Regions from separate parts of the Streptomyces sp. NPDC001480 genome, predicted to be linked through region 1. Evidence: riboswitches for the same ligand, from Rfam matches in the RefSeq annotation. Region 1 holds a riboswitch; each other region holds the start of a gene.
The links. A riboswitch is a leader RNA that binds a small molecule or an ion and turns the genes downstream of it on or off. The one in region 1 is predicted to bind cyclic di-AMP.
Positions count from the first base shown of each region.

Region 2: another riboswitch for cyclic di-AMP. It lies ahead of ACFY01_RS37425 (NlpC/P60 family protein); the one in region 1 lies ahead of ACFY01_RS00375 (NlpC/P60 family protein).
Region 3: another riboswitch for cyclic di-AMP. It lies ahead of ACFY01_RS03335 (peptidoglycan DD-metalloendopeptidase family protein); the one in region 1 lies ahead of ACFY01_RS00375 (NlpC/P60 family protein).
Region 4: another riboswitch for cyclic di-AMP. It lies ahead of ACFY01_RS35360 (transglycosylase family protein); the one in region 1 lies ahead of ACFY01_RS00375 (NlpC/P60 family protein).

Region 1 covers NZ_JBIAVX010000001.1:65,639-69,165, forward strand. The annotation lists gene ACFY01_RS00365 (DUF1996 domain-containing protein) at 1-344, opposite strand, end outside; partial or broken gene ACFY01_RS00370 (PP2C family protein-serine/threonine phosphatase) at 656-1,465, shown strand; cyclic di-AMP (ydaO/yuaA leader) riboswitch at 1,680-1,850, shown strand; gene ACFY01_RS00375 (NlpC/P60 family protein) at 1,859-3,527, shown strand, end outside.
Region 2 covers NZ_JBIAVX010000019.1:94,912-98,438, reverse strand. The annotation lists gene pcrA (DNA helicase PcrA) at 1-1,200, opposite strand, end outside; cyclic di-AMP (ydaO/yuaA leader) riboswitch at 1,429-1,606, shown strand; gene ACFY01_RS37425 (NlpC/P60 family protein) at 1,614-2,795, shown strand; gene ACFY01_RS37420 (tellurite resistance/C4-dicarboxylate transporter family protein) at 2,822-3,527, shown strand, end outside.
Region 3 covers NZ_JBIAVX010000001.1:703,013-706,539, forward strand. The annotation lists gene ACFY01_RS03330 (SGNH/GDSL hydrolase family protein) at 84-869, opposite strand; gene ACFY01_RS03335 (peptidoglycan DD-metalloendopeptidase family protein) at 1,070-1,993, opposite strand; cyclic di-AMP (ydaO/yuaA leader) riboswitch at 1,998-2,157, opposite strand; gene ACFY01_RS03340 (alpha-galactosidase) at 2,466-3,527, opposite strand, start outside.
Region 4 covers NZ_JBIAVX010000017.1:108,340-111,866, reverse strand. The annotation lists gene ACFY01_RS35370 (cytochrome P450) at 1-658, shown strand, start outside; gene ACFY01_RS35365 (transglycosylase family protein) at 849-1,880, shown strand; cyclic di-AMP (ydaO/yuaA leader) riboswitch at 2,063-2,247, shown strand; gene ACFY01_RS35360 (transglycosylase family protein) at 2,252-2,956, shown strand; gene eno (phosphopyruvate hydratase) at 3,304-3,527, shown strand, end outside.

The DNA.
Region 1 (3,527 bases):
CGGTCGATGGCGGTGGCGATGCGCTCGATGGCCGCGCTCCGCTTCTCCTTGAGCGGGTTCATGATCGTACCGTCGGCGGACCCCGGGTCCTGCCTGACGGCCTGCGCGGACGCCTGGAGTTGCTGGTAGGCGGCGGACACCTGCTGGTCCAGCAGGGCGAGTTCGCGGTCGACGTCCGCCCTGGCGTCGTCCGGGACGGAGGTCAGGCGGCTACCGACGTCCGGGCAGTCGATGGTGGCCGACCCCGGGCCCCAGCCGCCCGCCTGGAGCACCCGGGCGTCCGTGCCGCCCTCGGTCGCCGAGGCGTAGACGTTCGCCGCGACCAGTCCACCCCCGCCCAGCATCAGAGCCACCGCGGCGAAGGTCGCGCGCCGTGCACCTGTCGGGCGTCTGCGCCTGTTGCGTCCCACAGAACCACTCCCACACCTCGTGGCCGGCCGGCATGGCAAGCCCCCGTCCCATACGGAGCCGGACCCGGATGTGTTCAAGCACCTCACCGATTCATCGTGAACTCACAGGAAACCCAGGTCACGCCCGGCTGGTCCGCTCGGGACCGGGGTCGGCCGCGGACGGTAATAGGGGCAGGTATTCGTTGAAACCTGGACGATTACGCCCATCCCACCGCCCACGCTCCGGTTTCGTGGGAAACGGAGCCCGTACCGGTGGTCGGATTGGGCGGCGGGCCATGGCGGATACCGTCCGGCGTGCCCGGGAGTTGCAGGAGCTGAACGAGCAGCTGCGCCGGGCCCAGGCCCGGGACCGGAAGGTGGCGCTCGCCCTCCAGGAGGCGATGCTCCCCACCCGCCGGCGGTGGCAGGCCACCGCGCCGCCGTCCGTTAACGGCCCGCGGTGGGCGCGCTGAACGTGTGCGGGGACTGGTACGACCTGGTCGACCGGGGCGGCGGCGACTGCATCGGCGTCTCGGTCGGGACGTGGTCGGGCACGGTCTGCGGGCCGCGTGCGTGATGGGGCAGCTGCGCAGCGCGCTGAGCGCGGCCTGCCGCGTCACCGAGGGCCCGGCACAGGCCCTGAAAGCCCTGGGGGAGTACGCCCATGTGCTCGACGGCGCGGAGTCGGCGACGGCGGTGACGACGTTCATCGACTTCGAGCGGCACACCCTGATGTACAGCAGCGCCGGCCACCCGCCCCCCGTACTGGTCCACGGTGACGACACCGTGGAGTTCCTCGACCGGGCCACCGACACCCCGCTGGACGCCCGGCCCGACCCCCGGCCCCGGCCCGAGGCACGCACCGGGTTCACCGAGGGCGCGCTCCTCGTCCTGTACACCGACGGCCTGGTCGAGCGGCGGCGCGAGGACATGGACGTCGGGCCGGCGCGCCTCGCCGACACCGTCGGCCGGCACCGGGACGCGCACCCGGAGGACTCGCCGACACCGTCCTGCGGGAGTTGCTCCCGAGGGAGGGGGCGACCGACGACACCGCGCTCGTCATCATGCGACTGTGAGATGTCATCACGCGGCCGTGAGACGTCGTCATGTGGCCATGCGGCGGGATTCCGTATGCTCCTCCGGGCACCTTCACCGGATGGTCACGAGCGCCAAGATGAATATCACAATTACGTATCGGACATTCCGCGCTTCAACCTTCACACCAGCCACACAAGTTGGCTAAGTTGGCGTCCAGACCGCACGGCTCCCCCCGGCGAACCTCGCCGGGCCGCGCGGCCTCCGCCGAATCCGCTGTCCCCGCAGGGCAACGGAGCCGGGGACCCAACCGACTTGGGGTGAATCGGCCCGACCGCCCGACGGGGCAGGGCCGTAGGGCATGCCTTCCACCATCGACCGCCCGAACCCGCCAGCTAACCCGGTAGGCGGAGCACGGAAGGAGTACGTCCCCCATGGCGCGCGAAAGCCGCGACGAGGTTCGGCAGCGAATCGACAGCCTTTACGACCAGACCGAGAGCGCCACGGGGAACCTCAACGCGACCCGCGCGACATCGGGGGGAACGCCCGGTCGTGGTGTGCGCCTGCGCAGGCCGGACAGGGGGAACGATCCCGGTCTGGACAGCATCGCCCAGCAGTGGATGACCGGGGCCCGCTCCAAACTGGGCCCCACCTCCCCCGCCGTACTGCCGTCGGACCGGCCGTCACAGCGCTCGACCAGTCCCGCCGGTCTGGACAACATCGCCCGGCAGTGGATGACGGGGGCACGTTCCAAACTGGGCCCCTCCGTTCCCGCTGTGCTGCCCGCGGACCGGTCGTCGCAGCGCCCGGCCGGGCGGCGCACCAACGTGCCGGTCCCCAAAGAGCTGTTGGAAGCGGCCGAGCGCATCCTGCCGGAGCTGACCGCCGGGACCTCCGGGCAGGCGGGCGGACGCGCCGTGCCGGAGCTGACGGCCCGTCCCAGGGCGGAGCTGACCGCAGGGCCCGTCGCCGCGCTGCCCGCCGTGCCGGAGCCGCGGCAGGAGGCCCCCCTGGCGCTGCCCGCGGCCGAGCCGCGGCGGTCCTCGCCGCTGGCCTCGAAGGAAAAGAACCAGAAGAAGCTCGCCGCGGCCCGGGACCTCCTCTCCCGCCGGATCGCCCAGCCGGGCGCGCCCGCACCGCGTGCCGCGGCCGAGCCCGCGCCCCCCGCCCCGCAGCCTTGGCGCGGCGACCCCGAGCAGGCCCTCCAGCCCGCTGAGCAGGAGTGGCTGCGCCAGCAGTGGTCCGGGCTCAGTGGGGGACTGTCCGCCACGGGCGGAGCGGCGGCCCGCAGAGGTGCGACGGCCGGGAGGGGCGCGATGGCCGGTGTCCCCAACCCGGTCGCGAGCACAGGGACCTTCAGCGTCCCCAACCCGCTCACGGACAGCGGCGCCTTCAGCGTCCCCAACCCGCTCACGGACAGCGGCGCCTTCAGCGTCCCCAACCCGGTCGCGAACACCGGCACCTTCAGCGTCCCCAACCCCCTCACGGACAGCGGCGCCTTCGCCGTCCCCAACCCCGTCGCGAACACCGGCACCTTCAGCGTCCCCAACCCCCTCACGGACAGCGGCGCCTTCGCCGTCCCCAACCCCGTCGCGAACACCGCAACGGACCCCGCCGCGGCCCCCCTCACCGCCACGGCAACCGTCACCGCCCCCACCCCCGTCACGAGCACGGGCACCTTCAGCGTCCCCAATCCCCTCACGGACAGCGGAGCGTTCGCCGCGACGCCGCCCCCCTGGGCCGCCCCGGGTGTCTTCGCCACCACCACCCCTCTCGCCGCACCCAGCCCCGTGCCCCCGTCACCGGTCGCGGTTGCAGCTCCGGTCGCAGCCCCAGCCGCGACCCCGACGCCGCCCCCTGCACCCGCACCCGCACCCGCACCCGCACCGGCCCCTGTCGCGGTCGCAGCCCCAGCACCCGCGCCGGCACCCGCCCCCGTCCCCGTCCCCGTCCCCGTCCCCTACGAGGGAAGGGCCGCGAAGGCGCTGGCGTTCGCGCGGGCGCAGATCGGGCGGCCCTGTGTGTGGGGTGCGACCGGGCCGGACTCCTACGACTGCTCGAGTCTCACCCAGGCCGCCTGGCGAGCCGCGGGCGTGGCGCTGC
Region 2 (3,527 bases), on a different contig from region 1:
GTAGCCGGTGATGCGCGCGCCCGCGCCCGCGTTGGTCCACAGGTTCTTGGGGCGGCGGGACTCGTTGCGCTCGATGACCGCGTTGGCCGCGGAGAGGATCGTCTGGGTGGAGCGGTAGTTCTGCTCCAGCAGGATCGTCGTCGCGTCCGGGTAGTCCTCCTCGAACTGGAGGATGTTGCGGATGGTCGCGCCGCGGAAGGCGTAGATCGACTGGTCGGCGTCGCCCACCACGCACAGCTCGGCGGGCGTCAGGTCGTCCGGGCCGGGCGGCACGTCCGCCGGGTGCTCGGAGGTGCCGACGAGCTCGCGCACGAGCGCGTACTGGGCGTGGTTGGTGTCCTGGTACTCGTCGACCAGGACGTGGCGGAAGCGGCGGCGGTAGTGCTCGGCGACGTCCGGGAAGGCGCGCAGCAGGTTGACCGTCGTCATGATCAGGTCGTCGAAGTCGAGGGCGTTGGCCTCGCGCAGCCGCGACTGGTACAGGGCGTAGGCCTGGGCGAGGGTCTTCTCGAAGCCGTCGGCGGCCTGGGCGGCGAAGTCCTCCTCGTCGATCAGCTCGTTCTTCAGGTTGGAGATCTTGGCGCTGAAGGACTTCGGCGGGTAGCGCTTCGGGTCGAGCTCCAGGTCGCGGCAGACCAGGGCCATCAGGCGCTTGGAGTCGGCGGCGTCGTAGATCGAGAACGACGAGGTGAAGCCGAGCTTCTTGCTCTCCCGGCGCAGGATGCGCACGCACGCGCTGTGGAAGGTCATCACCCACATCGCGTTCGCGCGCGGGCCGACGAGCTGCTCGACGCGCTCCTTCATCTCGCCGGCGGCCTTGTTGGTGAAGGTGATCGCCAGGATCTGGCCCGGGTGGACGCCCCGCTCGCCGAGCAGGTGGGCGATGCGGTGGGTGAGCACGCGCGTCTTGCCGGAGCCGGCGCCGGCCACGATGAGCAGCGGGGAGCCGGCGTGGACCACTGCCGCGCGCTGGTTCTCGTTCAGCCCCTCCAGGAGCGCGGCCGCGTCGATCGCCGGGCGCGGGGCACCGTCGCGGTAGTACGCGTCCCGGTCCGGCGGCACGTCGAACTTCCCGCCGAACAGATCGTCCGGAACCGGCTCCGGAGCGTGATCGTCCTCGGGCGGCGGCGGGGGTTCCTCGTCGTGCCCGCGAGGGGCCTGGAGGTCCGCCAGGAAGCTGTCGTCAAAGAGGCTGCTCATCGCTCTCCGAGTCTAGGGCGCCCCACCGACAACCGGCCGCCGCCCTCGGAACTTGGCCGGGGAACGATCTCCTCACCCTGCGGAACCACATGGTCACGACAACGACACACCCGTCTCGTGTCACGAAAATGTATCGGACATATAGTGCACCAACCTTCACATGAGTCACACGAGTTGGCTAGCGTTCCGCCAGGCCGTACGACCCCCACCGGCGAACCCCGCCGGGCCGCGCGGCCTCCGCCGAGTCCGGTGCGCCCCTCGCGGCAGCCGGAGCCGGGGACCCACCGAGACCTTGGGGTGAATCGGCCCGACATCCCCACCGGGGACGACGGCCGTAGGGCAACCCTTCCGAACCACCCGCCCGAACCCGACAGCTAACCCGGTAGGCGGAACATTGGAAGGAGTCGCCTCCCTTGGCGTCGCACCGCAAGCGCCCCTCGGGTGGGGCAGGCATACGCAAGCCCGCCCTCGCCACCGCCGCCCTCACCTCCGTCGCCCTGCTCTCCCAGACGGCCAACGCCGCCCCCTCCACCCCCTCCACCGACGGCAAGCCGAGCATGGAAGAGGTCGAGAAGAAGGTCGACGACCTGTACCGGCAGGCGGGGTCGGCGACCGAGAAGTACAACGCGGCCAAGGAGACGACCGGCAAGCAGCGCCGGCGCGTCGACTCGCTCCTCGACGAGGTGGCCAAGCGCACGGAGAGGCTGAACAAGGCGCGCGAGAAGCTGGGTTCGTTCGCCGCCGCCCAGTACCGGACCGGGGCCGCCGCTCCCGACACCGCCACCTTCCTGCTCGCGGACACCCCGCAGGACTACTTCGACCAGGCCCAGCTGATGAGCCGGCTGACCAAGCGGCAGAAGAACGCGGTCGACGACTACGTCACCGAGCAGTCCGCGACCATGAAGAAGCGGCAGGAGGCCACCGAGAGCCTCCAGACGCTGACCGACTCCCAGCACGACCTCCAGGCCGCCAAGGCGACCGTCCAGAAGAAGCTCGCGACGGCGCGCGAGCTGCTGTCCACACTGACGGCGCAGGAGAAGGCGCGGCTCGCGGCGATCGAGCAGCAGAAGCGGGAGGAGGCCGCGCGCAAGGCGGCGGAGCTCGCGAAGGAGCAGGCGGCGGCGCAGGCGAAGGCGCAGCAGCAGAGCAGCGCCTCGTCGGACACCTCGACCTCGACGGGCTCCGCGTCGGACTCGTCCACGTCGACCTCGCCGTCCTCGCCGACCTCCTCGTCCTCCGCCAAGGCCGCGAACGCGATCGCGTTCGCCCGCGCGCAGATCGGCAAGCCGTACGTCTGGGGCGCCACCGGCCCCGGCTCCTACGACTGCTCCGGCCTCACCCAGGCCGCCTGGAAGGCCGCCGGCGTCAGCCTGCCGCGCACCACCTACGACCAGGTCAACGCCGGAACCACGGTCTCCCTCGCCAACGCCCAGCCCGGTGATCTGGTCTTCTTCTACGACGACGTGAGCCACGTCGGCATCTACATCGGCAACGGCATGATGATCCACGCCCCCAAGCCCGGCGCGTACGTCCGTGAAGAGTCGATCTACTACGGCGGCGAATCGATCATCCACAGCGTGGTGCGTCCGGCCTGAGCCGGCGGGCGCCTAGCATCGGGCTCATGCCGGGCTCCCTCTCACCATTACGCGTCTGGTGGGCCCGGCGTTCACCGGCAGCCGGTGCCGCTGTCATGGCGACCGGGATCGTGTCGGTGGGGTTGCAGCCGGCCGGTCACGAGGTGCTGTCCCGGGCCGCCCTGGGGCTGGCCTGCGCCGCCTGGCTGGGGTTCGCGGCCGGTTTCACCCTGCGGCTGCTGCACGAGCGGGAGCGGTGGGCGGCGGAGGCGGAGACGCCGAGCTCGCTCACCGCGGTGGCCGCCACGGCGGTGCTGGGCACCCGGTTCTCGCTGCTGGGCCGGCCGGTCCTGGCCGAGGCGCTGCTCGCGCTGGCGGTCGTGCTCTGGCCGGTGCTGCTCGTCCACGTCCTGCGGCGGTGGGAGCGGCGCATGCCGGGGGCGGTGTTCCTGGGCTGTGTGGCCACGGAGTCGATCGCCGTACTGGGAGCCGTGCTGGCCGCCGCGACGGCCACGGCGTGGCTCGCGCACACCGCGCTCGTGCTGTTCTGGCTGGGACTGGTGTTCTACGGGTTCGCCCTCGCCCGGTTCGATCCGCGGCAGCTGCTCGAAGGCGCCGGGGACCAGTGGATCAGCGGCGGCGCGCTCGCCGTCTCGGCGCTGGCCGGCGCGCGGCTGGTCGCCGCCGACGGTGGGCGCCTGTACCTGTGGAGCGGCGACGACCAGGGCGTCCTGCGCACCGTGACCGTCGCGC
Region 3 (3,527 bases), 640 kb from region 1:
GGGCCCGTCCCCCGATCGCCGGAGGCGGTCCGGGGCCGTACCGCATCCGGGCAGCCACCGCCGAACCCCCGGAGGGAACCCGCTCAGGCCACGGAGGCGATCCGTGTCCTGATGTCGTCCGGGGACAGTGCGCCCTTGGCCGTCACGTGGTCGCCGGAGGACTCGCCGCGCAGCCGGCGGCCGATCCACGGGACGAGGTACTCGCGGGCCCAGTGGACGTCGTCGCGGCGGATGTCGAGCGTGCCCCGGGGCGGGAGCGGCGGCCAGGGCTGCTCCGGGTCGGCGGGGACGTCCAGGCCGAGCACCTGGCCGGCCCGCAGGGCCACGCGCGTGTGCCCCTCGGCCGAGAGGTGGAGCCGGTCGTGGTCCCAGGCGCGCCGGTCCTGGACCGTCCGCAGGGACCACAGGTCGAGTACGGGACAGCCGTACCGGTCGGCGATGGCCCGGACATGACCGTTGTACGTGGCGATCTTGCCGCGCAGATGCTTGAGCACGGGCACGCCGCGCGTGTCGAAACCGGTCGTCACCATGACCGTGCCCGCGACCGAGGTGAGCTGTGCCACCGCGAGCTCGAAGCGCTCGGCCACCTCGTCGGGGTCGGTGCCGGGGCGGATGATGTCGTTGCCGCCCGCGCAGAAGGACACCAGGTCCGGGGCGAGTTCGACGGCGCGCGGGAGCTGGTCCGCCACGATCTGGTCCAGCAGTTTGCCGCGTACCGCGAGGTTCGTGTACCTGAAGTCGCCCTCGGGCCGCCGGTCCGCGAGGAGGACCGCGAACCGGTCGGCCCAGCCGACGAACGCCCCGTCCGGGCCGGGGTCGCCCACGCCCTCGGTGAAGCTGTCCCCCACCGCCACGTACGACCCGATCACTGCTCTGTTGTCACTCTTCGAATCGTCTGCCACATCGGCCCATGATTCACCTTTCGATGTGACCTACGCGACCGTAATACGGGGTTGACGGACGGTGAGATAAGCCACGGCACCCGAAGGCGCCGGACGGGAATACGCCCGCGCGCACCGAAGGCCGGACCCGGGGATCAGGGGTCCGGCCTTCGGTGGTCCGAGGACCGTCAGGCGACGGCGACGCCGTGCGAGCGGAGGTAGCCGACCGGGTCCACGTCCGAGCCGTAGTTCGGCGTGGTGCGGATCTCGAAGTGCAGGTGCGGGCCGGTCACATTGCCGGTCGCGCCGGAGAGGCCGATCTGCTGGCCCGCCGCCACGGTCTGCCCGGCCGAGACGGAGATCGAGGAGAGGTGGCCGTACTGCGCGTAGTAGCCGTCGGCGAGCCGGATCACGACCTGGTTGCCGTAGGCGCCGCCCCAGCCGGCGGAGACGACCGTGCCCGCGCCCACGGCCTTGACGGAGGTGCCGGTCGGGACGACGAAGTCGACGCCCGTGTGGTAGCCGCTGGACCACATGCCGCCCGGCACGTGGTAGCCGGTGCCGATGGTGGCGCCCGACACCGGCAGGGTGAAGCCGGTGGCGGCGTTCGGCGCCGCGGCGGACGACGGCTGGGTCCGCGTGGCCGACCGCGAGGCCGAGGGCGAGTTCGCGTGCGAGGAGGACGAAGTCTTGTTCGGGGCAGAGGACTTGGCGCCTTCGGCGGTCGGGGCGGCCTGCCGGCCGAGCGTCAGCTTCAGGCCAGGGTGGATCAGCGAGGGGTCACTGCCGACGGCCTCGCGGTTGTCGGCGTAGAGCCGGTGCCAGCCGCCGCGGACGTTCTGCTCGTCGGCGATCTTCGCGAGCCAGTCGCCCTGCCGGACCGTGTAGGTACGCGCGCCCGAATGCGCGGCGGCGGCCTTCTTCCCGGCCTCCGGCACGGCCTGGACGGCCTTTTCGGAGACGGAGTCCTTCGTGGTGGCCGCGGAGGCCGCATGGGCGCCGGTGGCCCCCATGAGGGGCAGCGCCAGCGCGGCGCCGCCGGTTCCGGCGACGGCTATGGTGCGGGTGAAACGCCGGTTCTTGGGACGGCGGTGCTTACCCTTCGCGGGCATGGCGGATTCCTCTCCGGCGCCTGCGAGGTGAGCTGTCGGGTTCGGGCTGGAGCTGCCCGGCCGCGCACGGAGCGCGGCTGCACCCCTAGCCGTCCCGGAGACCGGGACAGGCAGTCGTACCTGGTGGGTCCCCCGCTCCTGCCGTGCACGGGTGAGTGTGTCCGGGCTCCGGGCGGCGGCAGGATTCGGCGTTCCGTCCGGATTGGTGGCGAACGTAAGCGAGCGGGACGCGATGGGACAAGCAGATGGTTCCCTCTGTCCGCGTTTCGCTTGATCCGTTACGGGAATTCCCGGTCACCGTCCGTGAATTCCCTTCGCCTCCACCTCTTCAAATCCCTGGAGAACCATGCGGATTACGTGGACATGACGCACAACGGACGGTCACGAATATGACCCTCCTCACCCTCTCGACCCTCATGACCCCCTATTTCATTGTTAGTTGCAACGAAAGTGCACATTTCGGGCAGATCGCTCAGATGCGACGCAGACGGAGAACCGTCGCATCGAAGTCGCCGCGCAATTCCGTGCGCAGCCCGTGGTGCAGCAGGACGGCGCCTCGATGGATTTCGCCCGTTTCGCGGCATTCGTACGACGCCGTGGAGTCGAGCCCGCGCAGCCGCAGCGCGGGGACCGGCTCGCCGTACCGCTGTGCCTGGAGACAGGCGAGGACGACCGTCTCGTCCCCGAGGACGTACTGCACCGCGCTCAGCCCGCCCTCCGGCGGCCGCAGCCGATGGAGGTCGCCGCGCTGCACGACGGGACGGATCTCCTTGTAGAGCTCCACCCACTCCCGGGCCTCGGCGAGCTCCTCCTCCGTCCACTCCGAGAGGTCGCCGCCGACCCCGAGAACCCCGGCCATGGCGCTCACGAAGCGGAACTTCAGGGAACTGACCCTGTCATTGAGCTGGGTGTTCGGACTGTCGGTGACCCAGGCGGCCATGACCCGCGCCGGGTGGATCTGGCTGAACCCGTGCTGGATGACCAGCCGGTCCAGCGGGTCGGTGTTGTCGGAGGTCCACACCTGGTCCGTACGGCTCATGACACCGAGGTCGATCCGGCCGCCGCCGCCCGAGCAGGACTCGAAGGCGACGCCCGGGTGGGCCGCCCGGAGCCGGTCGAGGAGGCCGTAGAAGCCGCGGACGTGGTCCACCCACAGTCGCTGCGGGTACGGCTCGCCGGGCCAGCCGGCGTCGGTGAAGCAGCGGTTGAAGTCCCACTTCACGTAGTCGACCGGGGCGTCGGAGAGGAGCCCGTCGAGCTGCTCCCAGAGGTACTGCCGGACGTCCTCGCGGGCGAGGTTGAGGACGAGCTGGTTGCGGAACTCCGTGCGCTCGCGTCCGGGCTGGAACTGCACCCAGTCGGGATGGGCGCGGTACAGCTCGCTGTCCGGGTTGACCATCTCGGGTTCGACCCAGATGCCGAACTGCATGCCGAGGGCGTGCACGTAGTCCGCGAGGGGCTTCAGCCCGTTCGGGAAGCGGTCGGGGTTGGGCGTCCAGTCGCCGAGACCGGCGCGGTCGCCGGTGCGGGCACC
Region 4 (3,527 bases), on a different contig from region 1:
GATCCACAAGAAGCGCGAGGCGCTCCCGGCCGAACCGGCGCCCGGCGAGGACCTCATCTCCGGTCTCATCCGCGCCTCCGACCACGGTGAGCACCTCACCGAGAACGAGGCCGCCGCCATGGCGTTCATCCTCTTGTTCGCCGGGTTCGAGACGACGGTCAATCTCATCGGCAACGGCACGTACGCCCTCCTCACGCACCCAGGGCAGCGGCAGCGGCTCCAGGAGTCCCTCGCGCGCGGGGAACAGGACCTGTTGGAGACCGGCGTCGAGGAACTCCTGCGCTACGACGGCCCGGTGGAGCTCGCCACCTGGCGGTTCGCCACCCGGCCGCTCACCGTCGGCGGGCAGGAGATCGCACCCGGCGACCCCGTCCTGGTCGTACTCGCCGCCGCGGACCGGGATCCCGAGCGGTTCGCCGACCCGGACGTCCTCGACCTCGGGCGGCGTGACAATCAGCACCTCGGCTACGGCCACGGCATCCACTACTGCCTCGGCGCCCCGCTCGCCCGGCTGGAGGGCCAGACCGCGCTCGCCACCCTCCTCAGCCGTCTTCCCGACCTCCGACTCGCGGTGGAACCAGCCGATTTGCGGTGGCGCGGTGGGCTCATCATGCGTGGACTGCGCACCTTGCCCGTGGAGTTCACGCCCGTCCGGTAATCGACCGGTAAGGGGGACGGCGGGCGGCGCCTTCACGAAAAAGTGACCAGCGTTCAACTCTGTGATCTTCACGTGATCTGCGCGGCATTAACTTGTGACAAGTGATCGTCTGCCGATACGTTCACTCGTCAGCGCGGCGCCTCACCGCAGCCGCCGCGCCGGTTACTGCTGTCTTGCGAAAGGTCACCGCATGCTCTCCGGGAACGGTCGCCACCGACGCCCCCGTCAGGCTCCGGCCCTCCTCGTCGCGGCCGGAGTGACCGGCTCCGCCATCGCCATCCCGCTGCTCGGCGCATCCGCCGCCAACGCGGCCGACGGGACCACGTGGGACAAGGTGGCCGAGTGCGAGAGCGGCGGCTCGTGGAGCGCCGACACGGGGAACGGCTACTACGGCGGCCTCCAGATGTCCCAGGACGACTGGGACAAGTACGGCGGCCTCGACTACGCCTCCACCCCGGACCAGGCCAGCCGCTCGCAGCAGATCGCGGTCGCCGAGAAGATCCTCGCCGACCAGGGCACCAAGCCCTGGACCACCTGTGCCCTCCTGTCCGGCCTCACGTCGAACTCCGGTTCGGTGGACGTCGATACGGGCGTCGGAGGGTCCGGATCGTCCGGTTCCGATGATTCCTCCCATTCGTCGAGCTCATCCGATTCGGCCGGTTCGTCCGATTCGAAGGGGGCCAAGGAGTCCAAGGGATCCTCGGATTCCTCGGGTTCGTCGTCCGATTCGTCGGGGTCGTCCGATTCCGGCTCCTCGTCGGACGCCTCGCCCTCGCCGAGCCTGGACGCCGGTGCGGGATCCAAGGGTGTGGACGGTTCCGCCGGGTCGGGCGAGTCGGCGTCTTCCGGCTCCGGGAAGGCCAAGGGGAGCAGCGGTTCGGCCACGGCGTCCCCCGAGATCGACGACTCGGACAATTCATGGCAGACGGGCGGTTCCTGGAGCCTTGTGGACACCGGGGCGAGCAGTGGTGGCCGTCACCGGGGCGACAGTGCGGATGAAAACGTGACGAAAAGTCAGTCCGCCACCACCTCCGGCCGGCATGCCGCGCGCGACTACACCGTCCGCGACGGTGACACCCTCGCCTCCATCGCCGACTCCCTTGACCTCGAGGGCGGGTGGCGGGCGCTCTATGCCGCGAACAAGGACGCCCTCGGCTCCGACCCGAACAACATCACCCCCGGTCAGACCCTGGAACTCACTGCCGAAACGGGTGCAAAGTAGCGGGAGTTGACGCCCCGTTTTGGGCATGTTGTCCGCTTTGGTGAAAGTGTGGGATGAGTCTCAGAAGCCCTGATCGTCTTTGAAATTCCGCGGATCGCGTGTCTACGGTCATGACCGCTCGCCAATGCGGGCCCCGGCCGCCGCAACGCCGAATCCTGCCAGCGGCTGCCCGGGAACAGTCGTCGCGTCAAGCGCCGTAGGCAGGAGCGGGGGACCCAAGGTAAGCGCCGGGCCCGGAGGTCGAAAGACCGCCGGGGACGGCTAGGGGTGAAGCCGCGCCTCGCACGAGAACCACGCGAGGTGCGGCCGGGCAACTCAACCGGCCCGAACCCGACAGCTCACCTCGCAGGCGTCGGTGAGGGGATCGATCCATGCTGTTTTCCGGCAAGGGCAAGCACCGTCGTCCGTCCAAGGCCGTCCGCGCCATCGCTGTCGCCGGTGTCACCGGCGCCGCCGTCGCCGCCCCGCTGATAGCGGCCGGCAACGCCTCCGCCGCCACCGCCTCCGAGTGGGACGCGGTCGCCCAGTGCGAGTCCGGCGGCAACTGGTCCATCAACACCGGCAACGGCTACTACGGCGGTCTGCAGTTCTCCGCCTCCACCTGGGCCGCGTACGGCGGCACGCAGTACGCCGCCCAGGCCAACCAGGCCTCCAAGTCCCAGCAGATAGCCGTCGCCGAGAAGGTCCTCGCCGCGCAGGGCAAGGGCGCCTGGCCGGTCTGCGGCAAGGGCCTGTCCGGCGCCGCCTACAGCGGTTCGAGCAGCGGCTCGTCGAACTCCGCCGGCTCCTCGTCGAACAGCACCAGCACCCGCTCGACCGACGGGCAGGCCGCCAACCGCTCCGCGGAGCGCCAGGCCCCCGAGAAGACCGTCACCAAGAAGACCGTCACGACCCCGACCGGCAAGAAGGTCAAGAAGGGCGACGGCGAGTACAAGGTCGTCAAGGGTGACACCCTCAGCTCGATCGCCGAGAAGCACCACGTCGCCGGCGGCTGGCAGAAGCTGTTCCAGCTGAACAAGGACATCATCGACGACGCCAACGTCATCTACCCGGGCCAGCAGCTTCACCTGAAGTGACACCTGGCTGGTAGCAGAACCACAGCACCCTCATACCGGTGGTCTCCATGACGGAGGCCCCGTGAGGGTCACGCCCCCCGTCCCCCACGGGGCTCCCCGCTCCGGCGCGTGTTCCCCCGTACGCGCCGGGGCGGGGTCTTTTGGTTTCCCCCAGCCGTTTCCCCGGAGCCGTTTCCCAAGCCTTTTCCCTCCGGCCCTTTGTTCCGCCGGGGAACAATGTGTACCGTCACCGTGTCCACGGGACGGTCGGTCGGCTGCCGACGACCCGGGGACGGTTAGGCTCTAGTCGCAAGGCCCAGCCGCAAGGCACACAGCCCCGCACTTTCAGCGTCACATCCAAGAAGGAGATGCTCGTGCCGTCCATCGACGTCGTCGTAGCCCGGGAAATCCTGGACTCCCGAGGCAATCCCACGGTCGAGGTCGAGGTCGGCCTCGACGACGGCAGCACGGGTCGTGCCGCCGTCCCGTCCGGCGCCTCCACCGGCGCCTTCGAGGCCATCGAGCTCCGCGACCAAGACCCCAACCGCTACCTGGGCAAGGGCGTCGAGAAGGCCGTCCTCGCCGTCATCGA